3 regions of the Pseudarthrobacter sp. As-47 genome follow, and region 1 is predicted to be linked to each of the others. Evidence: riboswitches for the same ligand, from Rfam matches in the RefSeq annotation. Region 1 holds a riboswitch; each other region holds the start of a gene.
The links. A riboswitch is a leader RNA that binds a small molecule or an ion and turns the genes downstream of it on or off. The one in region 1 is predicted to bind cyclic di-AMP.

Region 2: another riboswitch for cyclic di-AMP. It lies ahead of AC4BCK_RS04485 (C40 family peptidase); the one in region 1 lies ahead of AC4BCK_RS00835 (NlpC/P60 family protein).
Region 3: another riboswitch for cyclic di-AMP. It lies ahead of AC4BCK_RS08930 (C40 family peptidase); the one in region 1 lies ahead of AC4BCK_RS00835 (NlpC/P60 family protein).

The regions. Positions count from the first base shown of each region.
Region 1 is NZ_CM177088.1:167,769-174,076, forward strand. Features, by position in the region: gene AC4BCK_RS00820 (copper resistance CopC family protein) at 1-71, shown strand, start outside; gene AC4BCK_RS00825 (hypothetical protein) at 170-637, opposite strand; gene AC4BCK_RS00830 (transglutaminase TgpA family protein) at 1,156-3,444, shown strand; gene AC4BCK_RS00835 (NlpC/P60 family protein) at 3,583-4,359, opposite strand; cyclic di-AMP (ydaO/yuaA leader) riboswitch at 4,363-4,559, opposite strand; gene AC4BCK_RS00840 (alkaline phosphatase) at 5,115-6,308, shown strand, end outside.
Region 2 is NZ_CM177088.1:960,909-967,216, forward strand. Features, by position in the region: gene AC4BCK_RS04480 (M23 family metallopeptidase) at 10-834, shown strand; cyclic di-AMP (ydaO/yuaA leader) riboswitch at 971-1,144, shown strand; gene AC4BCK_RS04485 (C40 family peptidase) at 1,215-1,910, shown strand; gene AC4BCK_RS04490 (NlpC/P60 family protein) at 2,070-2,849, shown strand; gene AC4BCK_RS04495 (HNH endonuclease) at 3,123-3,623, shown strand; gene mobA (molybdenum cofactor guanylyltransferase) at 3,664-4,308, shown strand; gene AC4BCK_RS04505 (DUF6457 domain-containing protein) at 4,325-4,618, shown strand; gene AC4BCK_RS04510 (molybdopterin molybdotransferase MoeA) at 4,615-5,991, shown strand; gene fdhD (formate dehydrogenase accessory sulfurtransferase FdhD) at 6,073-6,308, shown strand, end outside.
Region 3 is NZ_CM177088.1:1,933,495-1,939,802, forward strand. Features, by position in the region: gene AC4BCK_RS08915 (hypothetical protein) at 1-414, opposite strand, end outside; gene AC4BCK_RS08920 (cytochrome c biogenesis CcdA family protein) at 411-1,280, opposite strand; gene AC4BCK_RS08925 (DsbA family protein) at 1,280-2,020, opposite strand; gene AC4BCK_RS08930 (C40 family peptidase) at 2,219-3,070, opposite strand; cyclic di-AMP (ydaO/yuaA leader) riboswitch at 3,074-3,229, opposite strand; gene AC4BCK_RS08935 (PQQ-binding-like beta-propeller repeat protein) at 3,363-4,589, opposite strand; gene AC4BCK_RS08940 (class I SAM-dependent methyltransferase) at 5,204-5,884, shown strand; gene AC4BCK_RS08945 (hypothetical protein) at 5,881-6,039, opposite strand; gene AC4BCK_RS08950 (DUF2243 domain-containing protein) at 6,039-6,308, opposite strand, start outside.

The DNA.
Region 1 (6,308 bases):
TCATCATCGCCATCTTGGGGGGCATCCTTTACCTCGCCCGGCGCCGCCGGGAGCAGACCGGTAACGGGTAACTGACCCCTGAGGGATTTTCTGGAACCGTAGCTGCCGTGCCCGGCCACCTGACACGAAGGGTGCGACCGGGGCCGGCATCTCTTTTTAGGGCGTGGTCTTAGTGCTTTTGCGGCTGCTGTCCGGCTTTCGTTGAACGCCTGCGGTCCCGGTACCTGGAGACCGCAGCAGCCGCAACGGCCCCGGCCATTAGCCCGAATGCGGCGAAGCCAACGTAGAACAATACGGAGGACACCGGCGGTGCAGGTGCGGACGCATCGGCGGCCGCAACAATGGTCAGCCAGTACGCGATGGTGGCTCCTGTCCACGCTACGCCCGCACAAGCTGTCAGCCATGACCACCGGGAAAACCACGCCGTTCCGTGCCGATAGGACAAGGCGACGGCTATCGCCACTACCCCGGCGACTGCCAGGAGCTGCAGGCCGAGCAGGTACGGCCCGGCAATCAATCCGACGGGAACGCCTAATCCGCCCAGGAGTACCAGCCGCTTGGCGCCCAGGGGCATTCCGGCCGTGCCTCCCTGGTCCCCGTCGGGCCGTGCCCCGTCGCTTGTCGTCTTATCTGGCATGGTCGTATCCATGGACTTCCTCTTAAAAAATGGGGCTTGGCCGGCGCAGGGGCTGCCCGGCGCCGCACGATGGCGCGGCAAATGTTTGGCCCCCCTGACGTTACAGCATCAGCTGGATCGAACCTGGCCGGGGCGAATCTACGGGGGAACGGAACTTTTCACCGGAGTAACGCGTTTGAGCTGTTATTCCTGCGAGGCGTCCGGCCCCGGGTCCCGGGCTCTTCCTTTGGCAGTGTGAGGAAGGTATCCATGACGCCAACTAATCAGGGGCTCCGCGGGCAGGAGATCTGTTACGGGCAAAAGCACCTTCTCCGGGCACAAGAGACGATGTGCGCTGAGGAGTATCTCGTTGACGGTTCTGATCCATCTGTTTCCTTAGTTCTGTAACGGGCCAGAACGTCATCTCGATGGAAACCGCCACGACGATAAGACGCCGGTCGCTCCTGGCGCCCGATCCACGAGAGCAGTGGCGCTCACCGGAGCAGCGCGCACAGACCGCTGGCGGTCAGCGGCACTTGATGGTGTCGGTAGCAGCTGTGGCGGCAGTGGTCCTTGTATCGCTCAGCATCCATGGAGTCCTTGATGGCTGGAGCTGGCTTCCAAACGTAGTGTCTACTGCCGTGGCCGTGTTGGGGGCGACGGCAGGGGCGCGGAGCCTCCGTTGGCCCCCTGCCCTCATCATGGGTGCGGGTCTTGTGGCCCTTGCGGGGGCGTTGATCTGGCAATTTTTCCGTGAGCAAAGCACTCTGGGCATCATTCCGAGGCCCGAGGCTGGAGACCGGTTGGCTTTTCTGCTCGAAAACGCCGAACTTACCGTGTCATCCGAGTTGGCACCGGTGGTCCCTGGTGATGGAATCCTTTTGATTACCTGCGCGACCATCGGTCTGACGGCAGTGCTCGTTGATACCCTGGCCATCACCTGCAGGATGCCGGCGACCAGTGGCCTGCCCCTGCTGGCTGTCCTTTCCATCCCCGCAGTCATCATTCCCGAAAGCGTGGGTGTTCCCGCGTTTACTGCAGCGGCCGCCGGCTACATCTTCCTCCTTGGCTCGGGGCAGTGGCGGGAAAGCTTTGATGTACACAGCCGGGCAGCGCACTCAACTGCCGGCTACCTCGCTCGTGCTGTGTCTCTCGGGGCGGCCGCGCTTAGCCTGACTCTTTTTCTGCCAACCGTCATCCCGGGCTTCAACGCAGGAACGTTTCCCCAGGGAGCCCGGTTGCAGTGGTGGGGCGCCGCGTCCGGGCTCGACCCAAGCATAACGCTGGGAAACTCGCTCAGGGAGCCTGACGGTTTTGGTCGAATCACGTATGCCACCACTGCCGATGAACCACTGTATCTGCGGCTTGCGACACTGGAGGACTTTTCGGGCAAACGATGGCAGCCGGACCCACGCCTGGATTCGCGCCGGTCCGGCATCAGGGAGATGGGAAAGAGAGCCGGCCTTCCGGTCCGTAGCGGGAGTGTGATCACCACCCGGATCGATACCCGAAGTTTTACGAGTCCCTGGTTGCTGGCACCCTATGCCCCGGTGAGCATCTCTGGACTTGATGGCAGGTGGACATGGGACCCGCGAAACCTGACTGTGCTGTCGGCCAAGGGGGAGACAGCAGCCTGGCAAAGCTATCAGGTGATCAGTTCAACACCGGAGTTAACGAGTGAGTCACTGGCCGGCATGGGCCCTGTCAGGGAAGATGAGGTCGATGCCGGGTTCAGCTCCCTGCCCGGGGAGCTTCCACCCATCGTCAGGGAAACCGCACAATACCTCACCGAGGACCTGATCAAGCCCTACAACAAAGCAATGGCCATCCAAAATTACCTGCGGGGTGGCGACTTCACCTACTCCCTGCAGGCACCCGTCGAAGGAAACTACGATGGCACCGGCCTTGAAGTCATTGGACGGTTCCTTGAAGTAAAAGCCGGCTACTGCGTCCACTTCGCCGGAACCATGGCTGTCATGGCACGGCTGGCCGGGATCCCGAGCCGCGTCGCCGTCGGTTACGCCCCAGGGGACCCAACCGGGAACACCGTTATGGTCGGCGGGGAAGAGCTGCCCGAATTCGCCGTTGATTCCAAGGACGCCCATGCCTGGCCAGAGCTGTACTTCCGCGGTGCCGGCTGGGTTAGATTCGAACCGACTCCTTCCCGCGGAGTCGTCCCCGGCTATGCGCAGCAACCGGCAACTCCTCAAGGGCTCGCGGTAGAGGACGACTTCAGATCCGAAGGCTTGCCCGTGCCGGACATCGGGATATCCCCGACTCCTGCCCCAGGACCTCCAGGCGTCGGCACGCCGGGCACGTCCGCCCCTTCCGGTATGGATCGCAGCGTTTTCACGGGCGCGGTTTTGGCCCTGCTACTTCTGGCCTCCGCACCATTTCTGGTCCGCATCGTCAGATCCGGTGGACGAAAGCGCCGATTTCTCAGGTCAAGTCCGGGACAAGCAGCCAGCATCGCCTGGGCCGAGACGACCGAAAGCGCCGTTGATCATGGTTACCGTCCGAGCCCCGCGGAAACACCGCGGAATTTCACCAGCCGGCTGATGTATCAAGCCCGGTTCAACGGCCCGGCCATCGAATCACTGACCAGGCTCCGTCACGCTTACGAACTCCAGGTCTACTCCGCTGCTGCAAACGCGAAACCCGGCCCCGGGGCTCCAACATGGGCCGACGTTCAGGAAGTTAAAAGGGCATTACGAGATTCCAATACTCTTCCCGCACGTCTGGAAGCCAGGCTCCTGCCGAGATCGCTCCATGAGGGCCAGTTGCACGCCGACAAGAAGCAGTCGCGGCAGGCCGTACCCAAACTGTGACCGAGCGGCCGGTCTGGTCCTTGCGAACAGGCCGGTAGTTTAAAAACCGGCGTTCAGAGGCCCATGCTGCTCAAGAGATACTGAAGGCCGGTGATTCGCCGCCCCCAAGGCACCGAATCGCCGGCCTTCAGAAATTTATTAGCCTGCGCGTACGAAGGTGACAGCACCCTTTGACGTCATCCACGTCAGCGGGTGAACGGCGGTTTCGTTCTTGCCGTTCAGGCCGGAGCTGAGAACCTGGCCGTTGCCGACGTAGATTCCTACGTGGCCGGGCTGCATGACCATGTCACCGGGCTGCGGATCGGAGACTACAGTGCCGTAGTTCATGAACTGCATCGGACCGAGGTCTCCGACAGGGATGCCGGCAGCGTTAAGAGCGTTCTCGACCAGTCGTGTGCAGTCCTGGATCATGCCGATCTGGGCGTAGGCCGAGGAGACCATGGTGGCGTTGACTCCGCCTGCCGGGGCGGCTGCCGGCGCGGCAGCAGGGGCGGGGGTGACGGTGACTTGGGCCTTGGCCGGCGCTGCGGCGTTCGCGACGGCAGTCGCGGCGGGCACGGCCGCCTTGGGTGCCTGAACGGCGACAGGCGTTGGCGCTTCGATGACAGGAGCGGGCGTCGTCTTTACGGCGGGGCGCTCGTAGGAAATCTGGACTGTCGAGTCTGCGCTGAGCGGCGCCTGGACCTGGCTGGCAACCTCCAGGGTCGAGGCCGGCTCTGCCTCGCGCTGGGTCGGGGCATCTGCTGCCTGGGCTGCAACGCCACTGGTAAGAACGAGTCCGGAAGCTGCTGCGATGACGGCCGCCTGGCGGCCCACACCGCCGGCGTTGTCGGTGACGGACTTGGTCAGGACTGCAAGGGCGCTGGTGTGGACGGGGACCGCGCGGTGGCGGCCGTGAGCACGGCGAATGGACATGAAAGGGCCTCTCCCACTGCCTGCGGGGTTAGCTGTCGGATTCGGATGGGAGACACCCGGCCGCAGTTCCAGCACAAGGCAGGAGTCGCGGCTTCACCCCAAGGCCTGCCCGAAGCAGGCCACAATTGGTTTCCCCGTCTCTGCCGGACGAATGATGCGAACGGATCCCGAGGCAGCGGCAGAGTTAGGCAATCTGCTCAGGAGTGCCGCATTCTGAGACCGGCACGCGTCTGACCCTACTCGAAAACCCACGACGTTGTCACATTTGCATAACGCAGAGCCGCAGATCCTCTTATTGGATGCATAAAGGACGGCACTAAGGACCAGGGATGAACAATTGCGCTGCCGCCTCCATGTACTGCCCTGTGCCCGTATTCCTGTCCGGTCGGCCACGTAGTCATTTCGGGAGTCTGAAACACGCTCTTAGAAAACAGAAGACGAAGACGAATTGCATTTTCCGTCGGGCACTTGCGAGGAGGCTCTTGTTTAAGGGCTGCCTCTGGAACAGACCCCGCTGGTGGGCCTCACCGCTTAGTAAGGCAGGGCCGGCCCAACCGGATTAAGGCTGAGTTGTCCTGCACTTACTCGATGTCCTGGAACACGAGCCGTATCCTTTCTGAATGGATCCAATTCCATTGCTTCGAGAAACCCATGGGTGGCGCTGCGGCTGCGGTACCGTCTAGGGCCAGCCCTACAAACACCGCCGCCCCTGAAGCCGACATACGCCCCCGCCGCTGAACAGGAAAGCACCGCCGATGACACAAGCTCCGGCCGCCGTCACGCCCGCCGACTCTGAACGGAAGATACGCAGGATCATTTGGGTCGTCCTGGGAGCAGCCGTGGCAACCGGGATGATCTGGTACGCGGTGTTTAACGCCACGAAGTCAGCACCTGCCACAGCCGAGAATGTTATCTACCTGCTTGGTGACGGCATGGGCCGAACCCAAGTCACGGCGGGCAGGGAGCGTTTCTACGGGGCCGAGGGCAGGCTGGTGATGGAAACCCTCCCTGTTCACGGCTCCGTCAGCACCTACGCTGTGCAGAAAAAGTCCGGCCAGCCGGGCCAGGCCGACTTTAATCCGGAACTGGTTACCGATTCCGCCGCCGCAACCACGGCCTGGGCCTCCGGGATTAAAACCTATAACGCTGCCCTCGGGGTGGACGCCAAGGGGGCCGTGGTGCCGACGATCATGGAGTTGGCCAAGCAGGCCGGCTACCGCACCGGCAATGTCTCCACCGCCGAAGTTACCGACGCGTCGCCGGCCGGGCAGGTGAGCCACGTCCTGTCCCGTGGCTGCCAGGGACCCGACTACTCCGCCGACGCGTGCCAGGACACCGAGATCACCGGCAAACCGTTGCCTGCCAGTGATGTGCGGGTGACCCCGATCGCAGACCAGATTGCCCGCAACGGCACCGCGGACGTCATTCTCGGTGGCGGCCTGGGCCGCTTCGATGCCTCGAATGAAACCGCGCTGAAGGAGCAGGGCTACGCAATCCTGGGTTCAGTCTCCAACCAAATCCCTGCCACCCGGACAGCCCTGAACGCGGCCGCACAGGAGAAGGTCTTTGGCTTGTTCAACACGGGAAACCTGACCGTCGAAAAAGCCAAGCAGGACAACCCCGAAGATCCCGAGGCGAAGGAGCCCTCCCTGTCGGAGATGACAAAGAAAGCCATCGAGCTTCTTGACCGGAAAACCAGCGGCAAGGGTTTTTACCTGCAGGTTGAAGGTGCCTTGATCGACAAACGCTCCCACGACAACGACGCGGCCCAGACCCTGGAGGAAGTCAAAGCTTTCGACGACGCCGTCGCCGCAGCCCTGGACTTCGCCAAGAAGGACGGCAACACCCTGGTCATCGTCACCGCAGACCACGAAACCGGGGGTTTCAACATCATCGAAAAGGGCACCTTCACCAATGCCGAAGCAGCCGGACCCCCCGTCAACGTCGAC
Region 2 (6,308 bases), 790 kb from region 1:
TTCTTGTCCATGCAGACCCCCAAGGGGCGCCGCCGCGCGGCCGCCCCCGTTCCAACGCCGCGCGTTGTCGAGGTCATCACCACGGAACGCCCCCGCGATCCGCATCGTGATGCACGCCGCCGTCGAGGTCCCTTCCGGCAGATCACAGAATTTGCCTCCGCCAGCGGCATTGGCCAGAAAGCCGGAATCGCGCTGGCTGCCACCGGGCTGGTGCTGACCGTGACCGTTCCGGCAACCAGCCCCGTCATGGCCACCGACAATGCAGGCAGCGTCACCCCCGTGGCAGCCTCGGCTGTTACCCCGCAGCCACAGGTATCCGCCGAGGCCGGCGCGCAGATCGACTTCAGCCGCTCTGCCGTGGTGACCCAGGCGGATCCCGACGGCAAGCTGAAGCAGCTGCTCAGCGCGCAGTCCGCCGGTTCCGTGTCCCGCGCAGCCTCGGCCGGAAGCCTCGGAGCCCCGTTGGCCGCGCTGTCCACTGCCTCCCCGTTCGGCTACCGGGTCAGCCCGATCACCGGCGGCTCCGGTGACTTCCACCGCGGCCAGGACTACGTGGCCCAGTGCGGCACCTCGGTCCTGGCAGCCGCAGCCGGCACCGTGACGTTCGTCGGGTGGCACCAGTACGGCGGTGGAAACCGCGTTGTCGTGGACCACGGCAACGGCCTGGAGACCACCTACAACCACCTCTCGTCCTTCAGTGTCACCGAGGGCCAGACGGTCTCCCGCGGCGATGTCCTGGCGCTCAGCGGTACCACGGGTGCTTCAACAGGCTGCCACCTCCACTTCGAGGTCCAGGTCAACGGCGAAGTCGTCGATCCCACGGGTTGGCTGTAGTCAAATGAGGGACGGCTATCGAATCATCATGACCCGCCGTGACCTGAATGTGACATTCAACGAAAACTGCTGTACCGTCTAACTCGCGTCAACTTTTCCGAAGTTGACGCTCTTGTGCGGATTGCCTAGCTCTGCCACCGCTCAAGGTCCGTTCGCATTTCATCGTCTGGCAGGGGCGGGGGAACCAATTTTGGTCTTTGCTTCAGCGAAGGCCTTGGGGTTAAGTCGCAAAGCTTCCTTGGAAGCGGAGTGGCCGGGTGACTCCCATCCGAATCCGACAGCTCACCTCGCAGGCATTGGGAGAGGCTACCTTCGTGTCTTCACGCCATCATTCTGCGCGCCACCGTGCGCAAACGGTTCGTACCAACCCCTTGGACACCGTGTCCAAGGCTGTTAGTGCCAATGCCGGGACAGTAGGTCGCCAGGCTGCCGTTATCGCAGCCGCTTCCGGTCTCATCCTCAGCATGGGCCTGCCTGCCAGCGCCGCGGACACTACCGCTGGCGTTTCCGCTTCCACCGAGTCCGGGTCTGCCCAGTCCGCCCTCGCGGTGACTGCAGCACCCACCGCCACCGTCTCCTTCGAGCGTCCCGTGGTGAAGACCACCGCCGCTCCGAAGCCGGCACCTGTGCGGGTACAGTCGACCGATTCCGAGAGCCGGACTGCTGCCGGAACCCGGACGGCCTCCACCGCATCAGCTCCCGAAGCTGAAGCTGAGAAGCTTGCCGAAACGGTTTCCTCGGCCTCCACCTCCGGCATTGCCGCACTTGCGTACACTGGCATCGGCCGTCCCTACGTCTGGGGTGGCACCACCCCCAACGGCTGGGACTGCTCCGGCTTCACGCAGTGGGTGTACGCCCAGGCCGGCATCAGCATCCCGCGCGTCAACGCCTGGACGGCAATGACGCCCACCTCCACCCCGCAGCCGGGTGACCTGGTCATGCAGAACGGTGGCGCGCACGTAGGCATCTACGTCGGCAACGGCATGATGATCAGCGCTCTCAACCCGTCCCAGGGCACGCTGCTTCACTCGGTGGCCGCCACCGGAAGCTCCGCCTTCTTCACCATTAACAAATAGTTCTTGGGCCTTCGGGCCCAAGAACTATTTCTTTGCTCCATCACGCTTTCCGCAAACACCACATCCCCGTTCGGGGCGTGCCGGCGTACCCCCAAGATGCCGGCACGCCCAAACCCCTTGGTGCCCACAACGGCCTGAGGAAAACGAAAGAGAGAACTGATGACTACTCTTGCCACCGCACGGCATCGCGCCGAAGTCACCAAGACCAACTCAATCGCAGTGATCGCCAAGGCTGTCGGCGACAACGCCGGTGGCATGGGCCGCCAGGCAGCGGTTATTGCTGCCGCTTCCGGCCTGGTGCTGAGCAGCGGCATCGCCGCAAACGCGGCAGACTCCAGCGTCCAGCGCGACTCCGCTCCGGCGTCCACCCTTGAAGTTGAGTCCTCCGTCGAGGCGCCGATCTCCGCCGCTTCCACCATCGCCATCACCTTCGAAAAGCCGGCCGTCACCACCACGCCTGCGCCTGTTGTCGAAGAAGAGCCCGCTCCTGTTGAGGTCGAGGAAGCCGAGCCGGCGGCTCCCGCCGTCGTCCAGCCTGCCGCAGCCCCCAAGGTGACCGCCAAGGTGACCACCGCCTCTGCACCGGCTGCAGCTCCTGCCGCTTCCGCCAGCGGCAAGGGCGCAGCCATCCTCTCCGCTGCATACGCCCAGCTGGGCGTCACCCAGGACTGCACCATGCTGGTGACCAACTCCCTGGCCGCAGTGGGAATCAACTTCCACGACTGGCCTGCAGGGTACCTCTCCCTGGGCCGCACCGTAAGCGCCGCGGAAGCCCAGCCGGGCGACCTCATCTACTACGCCGACGGTGGCGCGGGCATGGCCCACATCGCTGTCTACGCCGGCAACGGCCAGGCGGTCCACGGTGGATACAACGGAAACCAGACGGTGGTATTCAGCGCCAACGTTGGCTCCGGCCCCGTTTTCATCCGCGTGAACTAACGAGCCTCACATTCGCCGTCCCATATGGACGGCACGAAGAACCCCTGCCCCGCGGCAGGGGTTCTTCCCTTTAAGGATGACGCCGGCGGAGTGCAGCCCGCAGACGCACGGGTAAAGCCCGCCAAGGGACCCGACACGGCAGTTTTGGAAAACAGCGATTAGCTGATAGTGCGCTTTTATGTTTACTCTTGTGGTGTCGATCCATAGCCCGGACATGCCGAGGGCAGCCGGCCCTCGTGCCCCTGACGGGTGCGGCCGTGAAGAGGTACGTGCATGCGCACTCTCGTTCTGAATGCTGGATATGAACCGCTGGCGGTCATCACGTTCCGCCGGGCGCTGGTGCTTGTGCTCACAGGCAAAGCCAGTGTGGTTGCCGAGGGTGACGATCCCGTGGTGGGACCCCAGGAGATATTGGGGCGGCCGTCCGTTATCCTCCTCAACCGCTATATCCGTCCCAGATACAACCAGGCCACGGCTGTCAGCCGCCGCGGAGTGCTGAGGCGTGATGGCCACAGGTGCGCGTACTGCGGAAAAGCGGCCCACACCATCGACCATGTCCAGCCCAAGTCCCGCGGCGGTGCCGACTCCTGGGAGAACCTGGTGGCGGCCTGCCTGCGCTGCAACAACGTCAAGGGCGACCACACTCCGGCCGAGATGGGATGGAAGCTGCGCTTCGTCCCGGAGCCTCCGCACGGAGCCATCTGGCAAATCAAGGAACTCGAAAAACCCACCCCTGCCTGGGACCCGTTCCTGCTGCCCGAGCGCGCCGCCTGACCCCACCCCGCGCCATGCCCTTGGTGACTAGGCTGGGGGAGTGGAAGAGAACCCGTTGCCCTTCGATGCCCTCATCCTGGCCGGCGGCCGGTCGTCTCGGCTGGGCGGAGAGCCTAAACAGGACCTTGTCTTCCACCACGCCACTCTCCTGCAGCATGCGCTTGCTGCTGCCGCAGGTGCCTCCAGCACCGTGATAGTGGGTCCCCGGCCGGAATCTTCCGCTCCCGGGGTGATCTGGTGCCGTGAAGAGCCGGAATTCGCGGGTCCGGCTGCAGCCATCGCGGCCGGACTGGACGCCCTTGCCCGGCACGGCACCAGCACGTCGGAGTACACCCTGGTGCTGGCGTGCGATATGCCGCTGGTCCAGGACGCCGTGGCGGCACTGAAGGACGCGCTGACCCCGGGGGAAAATGACGGCGTCATGGCCCGTTCGGGTGACGGTGTCCTCCAGCCGCTGGCCGGCATTTACCGCACGGCCGGGTTAATAAAGTCAGCGGCGGAACTGTCGTCGCGCGGTGCCTTAATCAACGGCTCCGTGCGCTCCCTCCTTGCTACGCTGGAGGTGCAGCCTGTCACCGTCCCCGCAGGTTCCACGGCAGACGTGGACACGTGGGATGATGCCGCCGCACTAGGGATTGCCGCCGGAAACCAGGACAAGGGCCAGGGCCGGCGCAGCCGCAGTTAACTTGGGAGGCACGTTCGTGAAAAGTCAGGATGAAACGCTGGAGGAGTGGTGCAGGTCCCTGCTCCAGGCCTATGAGCTTGAGGATGTCCAGGTGGACGTCAACGCCATCCTTGCCTTGGCCGGTGTGGCCGCCCACTCGGTGGTCCGTCCGGCTGCCCCGCTGACCACCTTTATTGCGGGTTATGCCGCAGGGCTGGCATCGGGAACCGGGGAGGCAACGAACGCCGCTTCCATGGAATCCGCGCTGGCCGTGGCCCGTACCCTGGCCACCGACTACGATGCTGAAGCCGCCGGGACTCCCGGCGAATGACCAGCGACGCCAAGGAGGAACCGAGCAAACCCGAAGCCGACCATCCACGGCACCTCGACCACACGTGGGACGAAGCCCGGCGGGCCGCCTTTGACGCTGCCCAGCCTATTCCCGCCGGGCCGGTTGCGCTGGAGCTTGCCCTCGGACGAAAACTGGACCAGGACATCGTTGCGCTGCAGGACATGCCCCACTATGCGTCGTCGGCGATGGACGGCTGGGCGGTCAACGGCACCGGACCGTGGATCCTGGTTGAGCCCGGAACGCCCCTCGCCCCGCACCAGGCCAGTCCCATCGCCACGGGAGGACTTATCCCCGCGGGTGGCAAGTCTGTTCTGCGCAGCGAAAGCGCCCGGCTGGACAGGGACGAGGACGGACTGCCCATCCTGGTGACGGGCGGGACGGCCCGCCCCGGCGAGCCCCGCAACGGCCAGCACGTACGGAAGGCGGGGGAGGAGGCTTCCGAGGGCGACGTCCTGGTCAAGGCCGGGGTGGTGCTCAACCCCGCCCACCTGGCATTGGCCGCCCTGGCGGGATATGACGAACTTGTGGTCCAGGGAAAGCCCCTGGTCCGGCTTCTGCTGACCGGCTCCGAGGTGGTTGGCCGCGGCGTGCCCGTCCCCGGCAAGGTGCGGGACACCTTCGGCCCGCAGCTGCCGGCAGTGGTGGGCATGCTGGGCGGGATCCCCGGCGGGCAGCAGAGAATCGGCGATTCCTATGCGGAGTGGCTGGGCGCGCTGGAGGACGTGGTCCCGGAGGTGCCGGGGGCACCGGACCTGCCTGCCGACGTCGTCATCACAACAGGCGGGACCGGAAAATCCGGCACCGACCACCTTCGCCGGGCCGTAGCTGAGCTGGGCGGGCGGCTGATCATCGACGGCGTAGCCATGCGTCCGGGGCATCCGGCCGTCCTGGCTGAACTTCCGGACGGGCGCTTCGTGCTGGGCCTGCCGGGCAACCCCCTCGCCGCCATGATTGCGCTGTCCACGGTAGGGGCCCCGCTGCTGGCGGCGCTGGGGCACGGCAGCATGCCGACGGTACAGGAGGTGCCGTGCGGAACCACCCTCGAGCCCGAGCCGGGACGCACCCGCCTCATGCCGTTCCGGCTGCTGTACGGGATGGCTTCGCCGGCCCAGCACACCGGGCCGGGCATGATGCGGGGGCTGGCCTCCGCCGACGGCGTCATGGTTGTTCCTCCCCACGGGGTGAAGCTCGGTGAGCTGGTGCCAGCCTTCGCCCTGCCCTGGGGGCCGCCCATCCCGGCGCCCCCTGACCCCAATGCCAAGCCAAAGACGCGCAGCGCCGGAAGGACAGGCAGGACAGCTGCCAAGCCGGCGGCCACCGGCCCGGTGGACTGGAGTGAACTCCTTGGCTGACCAAGCCCGGGAACGGCCGGCTGCGCTGGCATCACCACGGGGCGGTTGCGATGATGGAATCATGAACAGGAACGGTGGGACATGGGACGCGTAACCCAGCGCCGCAAGGTGCACAAGTATGTGCTGGATGGCTCGCCGAATGCCCTTGAGTTTCCGGTCCGGTACCGGGAGGACGTCCTTGCGGTGGAGGAGCCGCTGGAGATACGGCTGGGCAGCATGTCCTTCTCCGTCACCATGCGGACCCCCGGCCACGACTTCGACCTGGTGGCCGGGTTCCTGGTGTCCGAGGGCGTCATCTGGGATTCCGGGCAACTTGT
Region 3 (6,308 bases), 1.8 Mb from region 1:
AAGTAACAAGCTGATGGAACCGACGGCCAGCAGCGGTTGGAGGGGCTCGAAGTATTGCACCGCACCGGAGCTTCCCAGGGCCAGGAGTACCAGCTTGTTGCAGACAGGGCATCCGACGGCGAAGAACGAGACGATGGTGCCGGCTGCTCCTAACCGCTCTTTGCCTTCGGCGGCCGGGGCCGGGATGCGGGCCACGTAGGTAGCAACGACCAGCCCCGTCAGGGCCGCTGTAATTCCCAGAACCGGGAAGGACCACCAGGTGGGAGGGATCTCGCGGCTGAACAGGGGAGTGTCGATGAGTTCGGTGGGTACTGCGATCACCAGATAGGTGAGGGCTGCGGCTGCGGCTGCGGCCTGCCAGCGGCGGCCGGGCCACTGGGCCAGAGCTGATTTCAACGACACTCGCGCGCTCATCGGTTCTCCTCGTTCTTTGCTGCTTCTGACGTCGCCTCAGCATCGCTGCCGGCGGGACGGTCGTTCCGCTGGTTCTTGAAGTACAGGGCGGCAGCGACTGCCAGTATGGCCGCGGCCAGGAGCGCGAAGACGGTGTTCGGAACACCGGAAGCTGCTCCGCTGACGGTGGATTCGAGCTGGAATTGGTCGGTGACGGTGAGCACTCCGCCAAGCCCTGCGGTGCCGTCTGTGACCAGCAGCAGGACCCCGATGCCGATGGAGAGGGCACCGGAGATGATCATGACCCAGGAGTTGGACCACCGGCCGATGGTTACCGGCGGTGGCCGCAACCAGCGGCGGCCCGGAATGCCGAGCCTGTCCCACAGCAGGGACAGCGCAAACAGGGGCAGTGCCATCCCGAGCGCGTAGACCGCCAGGAGGATCCCGCCGTACAGGGCGTTACCGCCCACTGCCGCCACGGTCAGAATGGAACCAAGAATCGGTCCCGTGCATACCCCGGCGATGCCATAGACAGCGCCGAGTGCGAAGACTGAAAGACGGGATGAACCGGTCCGGGCGTTGTTACGGAGGAGTGACGGCATCCGGAGTCCGGCGACCTGGGCCAGGCCCAGTGCGATCACGAGTCCGGCGCCTGAGGCGATGAGGATGCCGCGGTGCTGGGTCACGAGAGACCCGAGCGTTCCGGCGAAGACCCCCAGCGGCACCAGGGTGGAGAGCAGGCCCAGATAGAAGAGGGCGGTCCGCGCGACGAGCCGGGTCCTGGTGGAGAATGCGTAGGCGAAGAAGGCCGGCAGCAGCAGGGCCGAGCAGGGGCTCAACAGGGTGAGGATGCCCCCCAAAAACGCGCCCGCGTATCCGATAACCATTACTGGGATTCGGCCTTTTTAAGCGCGGCGTCAATGGCCTTTTCGAAGGTTGCCAAGGGCTGCGCACCGATCAGGGGTGTCTCATTGACCAGGAAGGTGGGTGTTCCGGTGGCGCCCAGGGATGCCGCTTCCTGTGCATCCTTGGCAACGGCCTGCTGCAGTTCCTCGGAGTCCAGGTCGGCTTCGAACTGCGTCAGGTCCGGTACGCCGGACTCTTTTGCGATCTGCACCAGACGCTCCCGCGAAAGATCGGCATGTCCGCGTTCGGGGGCGATGGCGAAAGCTGCCTTGTTGAACTCCCAGAACTTGCCTTGGTTCCCGGCTGCGCGGCCGGCCACGGCAGCCATAGTGGACTGATCGCCGAAGACCGGCAGGTCACGCCACTCGACGCGCAGGTCACCGCTCTTGACGTATTTTTTCACCAATGGCGGCAGGGTATCGCGGGAGAACAGCCCGCAGAACGGGCAGCGGTAGTCTGCATACTCGACCAGCACCACCGGGGCGTCGACCGGGCCGAGTGCTGTCGGATCGTCCGCTGTCCTGCGGGACATATCCAGCGGCGTGCTTTCGGATCCTGCGGATCCCTGCGGCGCGGCTCCGGAGCCGCTGGCCCCCTGGGACGCCCCTCCCTGATACGCGAAAATTCCCACCAGCAGGATCAGGACGGCCACCGCGAGGGCGGAAACAACTATGGTCCAGGGTCGGTGGCGGGAAGTGCCGGTGGGGGTGGGCGATGGCATGCTGGCTCCTGAGACTGGCAAAAAATACTAAATGTTTATACATTTTGTCTTATTGACGGTACGGGCCCGGCCATCGGCGTGTAAAGTCCGGATCCGGACTGTGGGGTGCGCCTGGAAAATTTCGGCTCAGTTGTCAGGCGGTGTGAGGCGGTGCCTGGCGGCCAGTGTGCGGCCGCCAGGCACCGCGGACTTCAGGAGTCAGGCGTTCACGCGGTAGTAGGAGGGGCCGGAACCGACGTTCACGCTGAAGACGACGGTCTGATTGCCGTTCCATCCGCTGTGTATGGCTTGCCCGTCACCGAGGTAAACCGCGTTATGCGAGAACCCCATTCCGCCGTCGGCATAGTAGATAAAGTCACCGGGTTCCGGGGTTGACACCGGGGTGGCATAAGCCATCAAAGACTCGGGTGATTCATCCCCGACCCCTTGAATCCCTGCCGATCGCAAGGCTACCTCCCCCAGGACCGTGCAGTCCTGAACGGCACCCATCTGGGCCCGTGCCGCGTCGAGAATCGCCCGGTTGAGGGAAGACGGTGGCTTCTGTCCACCGGTGCTCGCCGGCACCAGGGCCGAAGGCTGGTACGGCATACCGGGGGCTGCTGCGGGGGTGATCGGCGCGGGAGCGGCTGCCGGTGCCGAGCCCGGGGTGCCCGCTGCCCCGGAAAGTGTTATGACGTCCCCCGGATAGATGATGGAGGCCATGTGAAGACCGTTCAGCGACAGAATGGCGTCCAGGGAGATTCCGTGCAGCGCTCCTATCTGGCTTAAGGTCTCCCCAGCGACCACGGTGTGGACGGAGGCCCCCGGTGCGGGCGCCTGGCCGGGAGTTCCTGCCGGGGAGGAAATGGTGCTTGAAGCAGTTTCCCCCTGCGGGTCCGATGCGGTGGCTCCCGCCTGGGCCGGGACGGCCATGCTCAGCACGAGCCCGGATCCGACAGCGACGAGGGCGGCCTGGCGGCCCACTGCTCCGCTGTGGCTGGAAACGCTTCGTGAAATGGTGGCCAGCGAGCTGCTGGTGGCGGCCCTGTGGCGGGCGTTTTTCTTTGACATTGCTTAACCTCTCCCGATACCTGCGAGGTGAGCTGTCGGATGCGGATGGGAGTCACCCGGCCGCCGGCCGTTGATGCCGGCGGCTTAACCCCAAGGATTCACTGCGAATCCGTATTTTGGTTCCCCCGCCCCTGCCGGAGCTTGTGGTGTTTGGTCCTTGGCGGGCGGCAGGGTTCGGTAACAAGCCAAGGGTGCAGCGCCTGGTGGGCGGCACGGGCCCAATCTACACGGAAAAATCACAAATGTATAAACATTTAGGGGAAGTCGGCGCGGCGCTGCATGCCGGGAACTTTTACCCTGTAGCGGACGTTCCGCGGGCTACTGCAACCGCATACGTGCCGGGCTGGTCCGTGGGGAACAAGGCGGTTCCGTCGGGGAGTACGGCCACGGGAAGGGCGTAATCACCCGAGGCCAGGATGGTCCCGGAATCAAGGTCTATCCTGGCCGCTTCGCCGTTGACCTGTGCATAGGCCATTCCCGCGCCGGCGGCTGATACCACGGCCGGGCTGCTGGATTCCATGCTCCACAGAATGCCCCCGCGGGGACGGGCTGCTGTGATGCTGTGGGTGCCGTCTGTCCGCTGTGAAGTCAGAAGCACTGTTTGGGTGGAGTCATCCACGGTGGCCATGCCCGAAGGCGTTCCCTCAACTTTGCCCAGTGGCGCGCCGGTCCTGAGATCGTGAACGACGGCCACCGCCGCCCCCGCGGGGTCGGCCCATTCCAGGATCACCAGGCCTCCGGTTGACGGACCGTAAGCGCCTTCGAACCGGGCCGTGGCCCCGGCCCCGGCAACGGAGGGGCCGGGGCTCAACTGCGCCGTACTCCAAAGCGTTTCGCCCGTGCCGCTGTCGAGGGCGGAGAAACTGTCCGCGGCGCCCTCCAGTGCGGTCCCTTGATATTCATAAAGGGCTGTTCCGGCCGGTTCGCCGACGACTGTGCCGGAGTCGGCGGCGAGCAACGTTGTGGGTGTCCTCTCGCTAGTGAGCGCTTTGGGAGTGTTGGCGAAAACCAGGCCGGTGCCCGGGGACGGGCCGGGAACCTCCGTCGGCCCCCAGAGGGGCTCTCCGTCCGCGGCGGAGAAGGCCGTGGCGACGGTGATGCTGACCCGGCCTGAGCTATCCTTGCGGGCGTCGGAGTCGAGGATGACAATCGCCGCTTCGCCGCCAACCTGTGTTGGCACGGTTCCAACGCAGGATGGGTTGGTGTCCACGCGCCAGGTGGTGCCGGTAGCGTCGAAGCCGTAAAAGCTGAGCCGGGAACGGTCATCCCGGGGGAAGGCAGAGCCGACAAAGGTCTTTCCGACGGCAAACGGGGTGCTGTCGGTTTCCACTTCGGAGGTGATGTCAAAGCCCGGGAACAGTCGTCCGCTTTGGGCTGAAACGGATGCAGTTGTGGGCGGTTCACCGATATCGACACGCTTGGCGCCGGGCCGCTCCGCGGCAGGGAGGCAAGCCGTCACGCCGAGCAGTGCCGCCAGTGTGACGCCGACTGCGACACTTCCTCCAATATGTTTAGACATTTCGGAAGTCAGGGTAGCACGCGACTGATACCTTAGCCCGGGTCGTGGGGTCGGAAGGGGTGGAAGCACTCGCGGACATCTGGACCGTGTGAAGACAGCCTGCCCTCGGCGGGCGCAGCGCCCTGCACCATCTGCTGCCCGGCATCGACCACATGCCGACAGCCGTCGACCTCCCGGCCCTGCGGCAACTGGAAGGATGCGCCTGCATCAGGATGTGATCCGTACTCCGGACAACCCATTCGCCAACCCGTACGCGCACCAGTTGCCAATGGTGCCCAGGGTTCATCCTCGGATGTGCCGGGCAGGGGGTGGCGGTACAGGTGCTGGCTGTTCATGACATCCTCCGTTGGATGGGTGTGCTACAAAGGATTCCTTTCCTGGCCGGCGAGCTGTCTTCGTCGTGCTGTGGTGGACCGACGCAGTTTGGCTTGTCCTTGACGGCTGGTCCGGTCACCGTCAGGGTAGGACTGCCGGCAGGGATCCGGCCGGCGGCGTTCAGCAGGCCGATTCAAGGAGCAGCCCATGCCGTGCAGTCAGCGTTACAACGGTCGGAATTTCCTTTGGTGCCCTTGCGGGGCCGGGATGGCTCGGGACGCGGTAAAGGAACCCGGTCAGTGACCGGCCCGGATCCGGAGGCCCAGGCGGGGCCGGCCAAGCTGCAGCATCCTCGTTTTGCCCGTGCCTATGCGCGTGCGGTGGAGGGGATGAACCGCAGGGGCGGGACTGAACACCGCCGGACTTTGCTGCAGGGCCTGAGTGGGAGCGTAGTTGAGATCGGCGCCGGCGATGGGTCCTCGTTCGGGCTTTACCCCCGCACGGTCACTGATGTTCTGGCGGTGGAGCCGGATGACTATCTGAGGGCTTTGGCAAAGGCAGCTGCGGCGTCCGCCGTGGTTCCGGTGCGTGTGGCCGCCGGTACAGCTGAGGCGGTCCCGGCTCCGGATGCCAGTGCCGACGCGGTGGTCACCAGCCTTGTCCTGTGCAGCGTCTCCGATCAGTCCGCCGCCCTGGCCGAGGTGCGCAGGGTGCTGCGGCCCGGCGGGACGCTGGCCTTCTATGAGCACGTCCGGTCCGGACATAATGTCCTTGCGGCGGCGGAGGACCTGCTGACCCCCTTTTGGCAGCGGATGGCCGGCGGCTGCCACCCGAACCGCGACACCCTGCAGGCCATCACCGAGGCCGGGTTCACCGTCCGGGACAACCAGAGGTTTGGCTTTTCGGTCCACCCGCTGGTGCCGCCAGTCGCCCACATCCTGGGCCATGCGGCAGCCCCTGACGCCAAAGGCCCCGTTTAACCCCGGGCTGGGGTCAGGCGGCAGAGGGGAGTGACCGGGAGGGTTTTGTGCCCCACCAGGTAGCCGAGCACCAGAGCCGCGAGCAGAAACAACGGCAGGCCGGCTTCCAGGGCCCCGGCGCCGTGCTGGGCGTGGGTTTTGTGGGCCGGGATCATCAGCTTCCGGCGGCGGCAGAACGTTCAGCCGCCGCCAGGTCCACGGCCGGGGCGGAGCGCTGTAGCAGCCACCCGCCTCCGATCAGGAGCACCCCGGAGATCAGGAACAGGATGTCTGCCAGGGTCTGGTACTCGCCGCTGATCACGTGGTGGACGCCCAGGATGTGGTGGTTCAGGAGGCCTTCGACGATGTTGAAGATTCCGAAGCCGACCAGGATCCAGCCCCACAGGACCCGGGAGGTCCAGATCCGGCCCCGGGATCCGGTGAT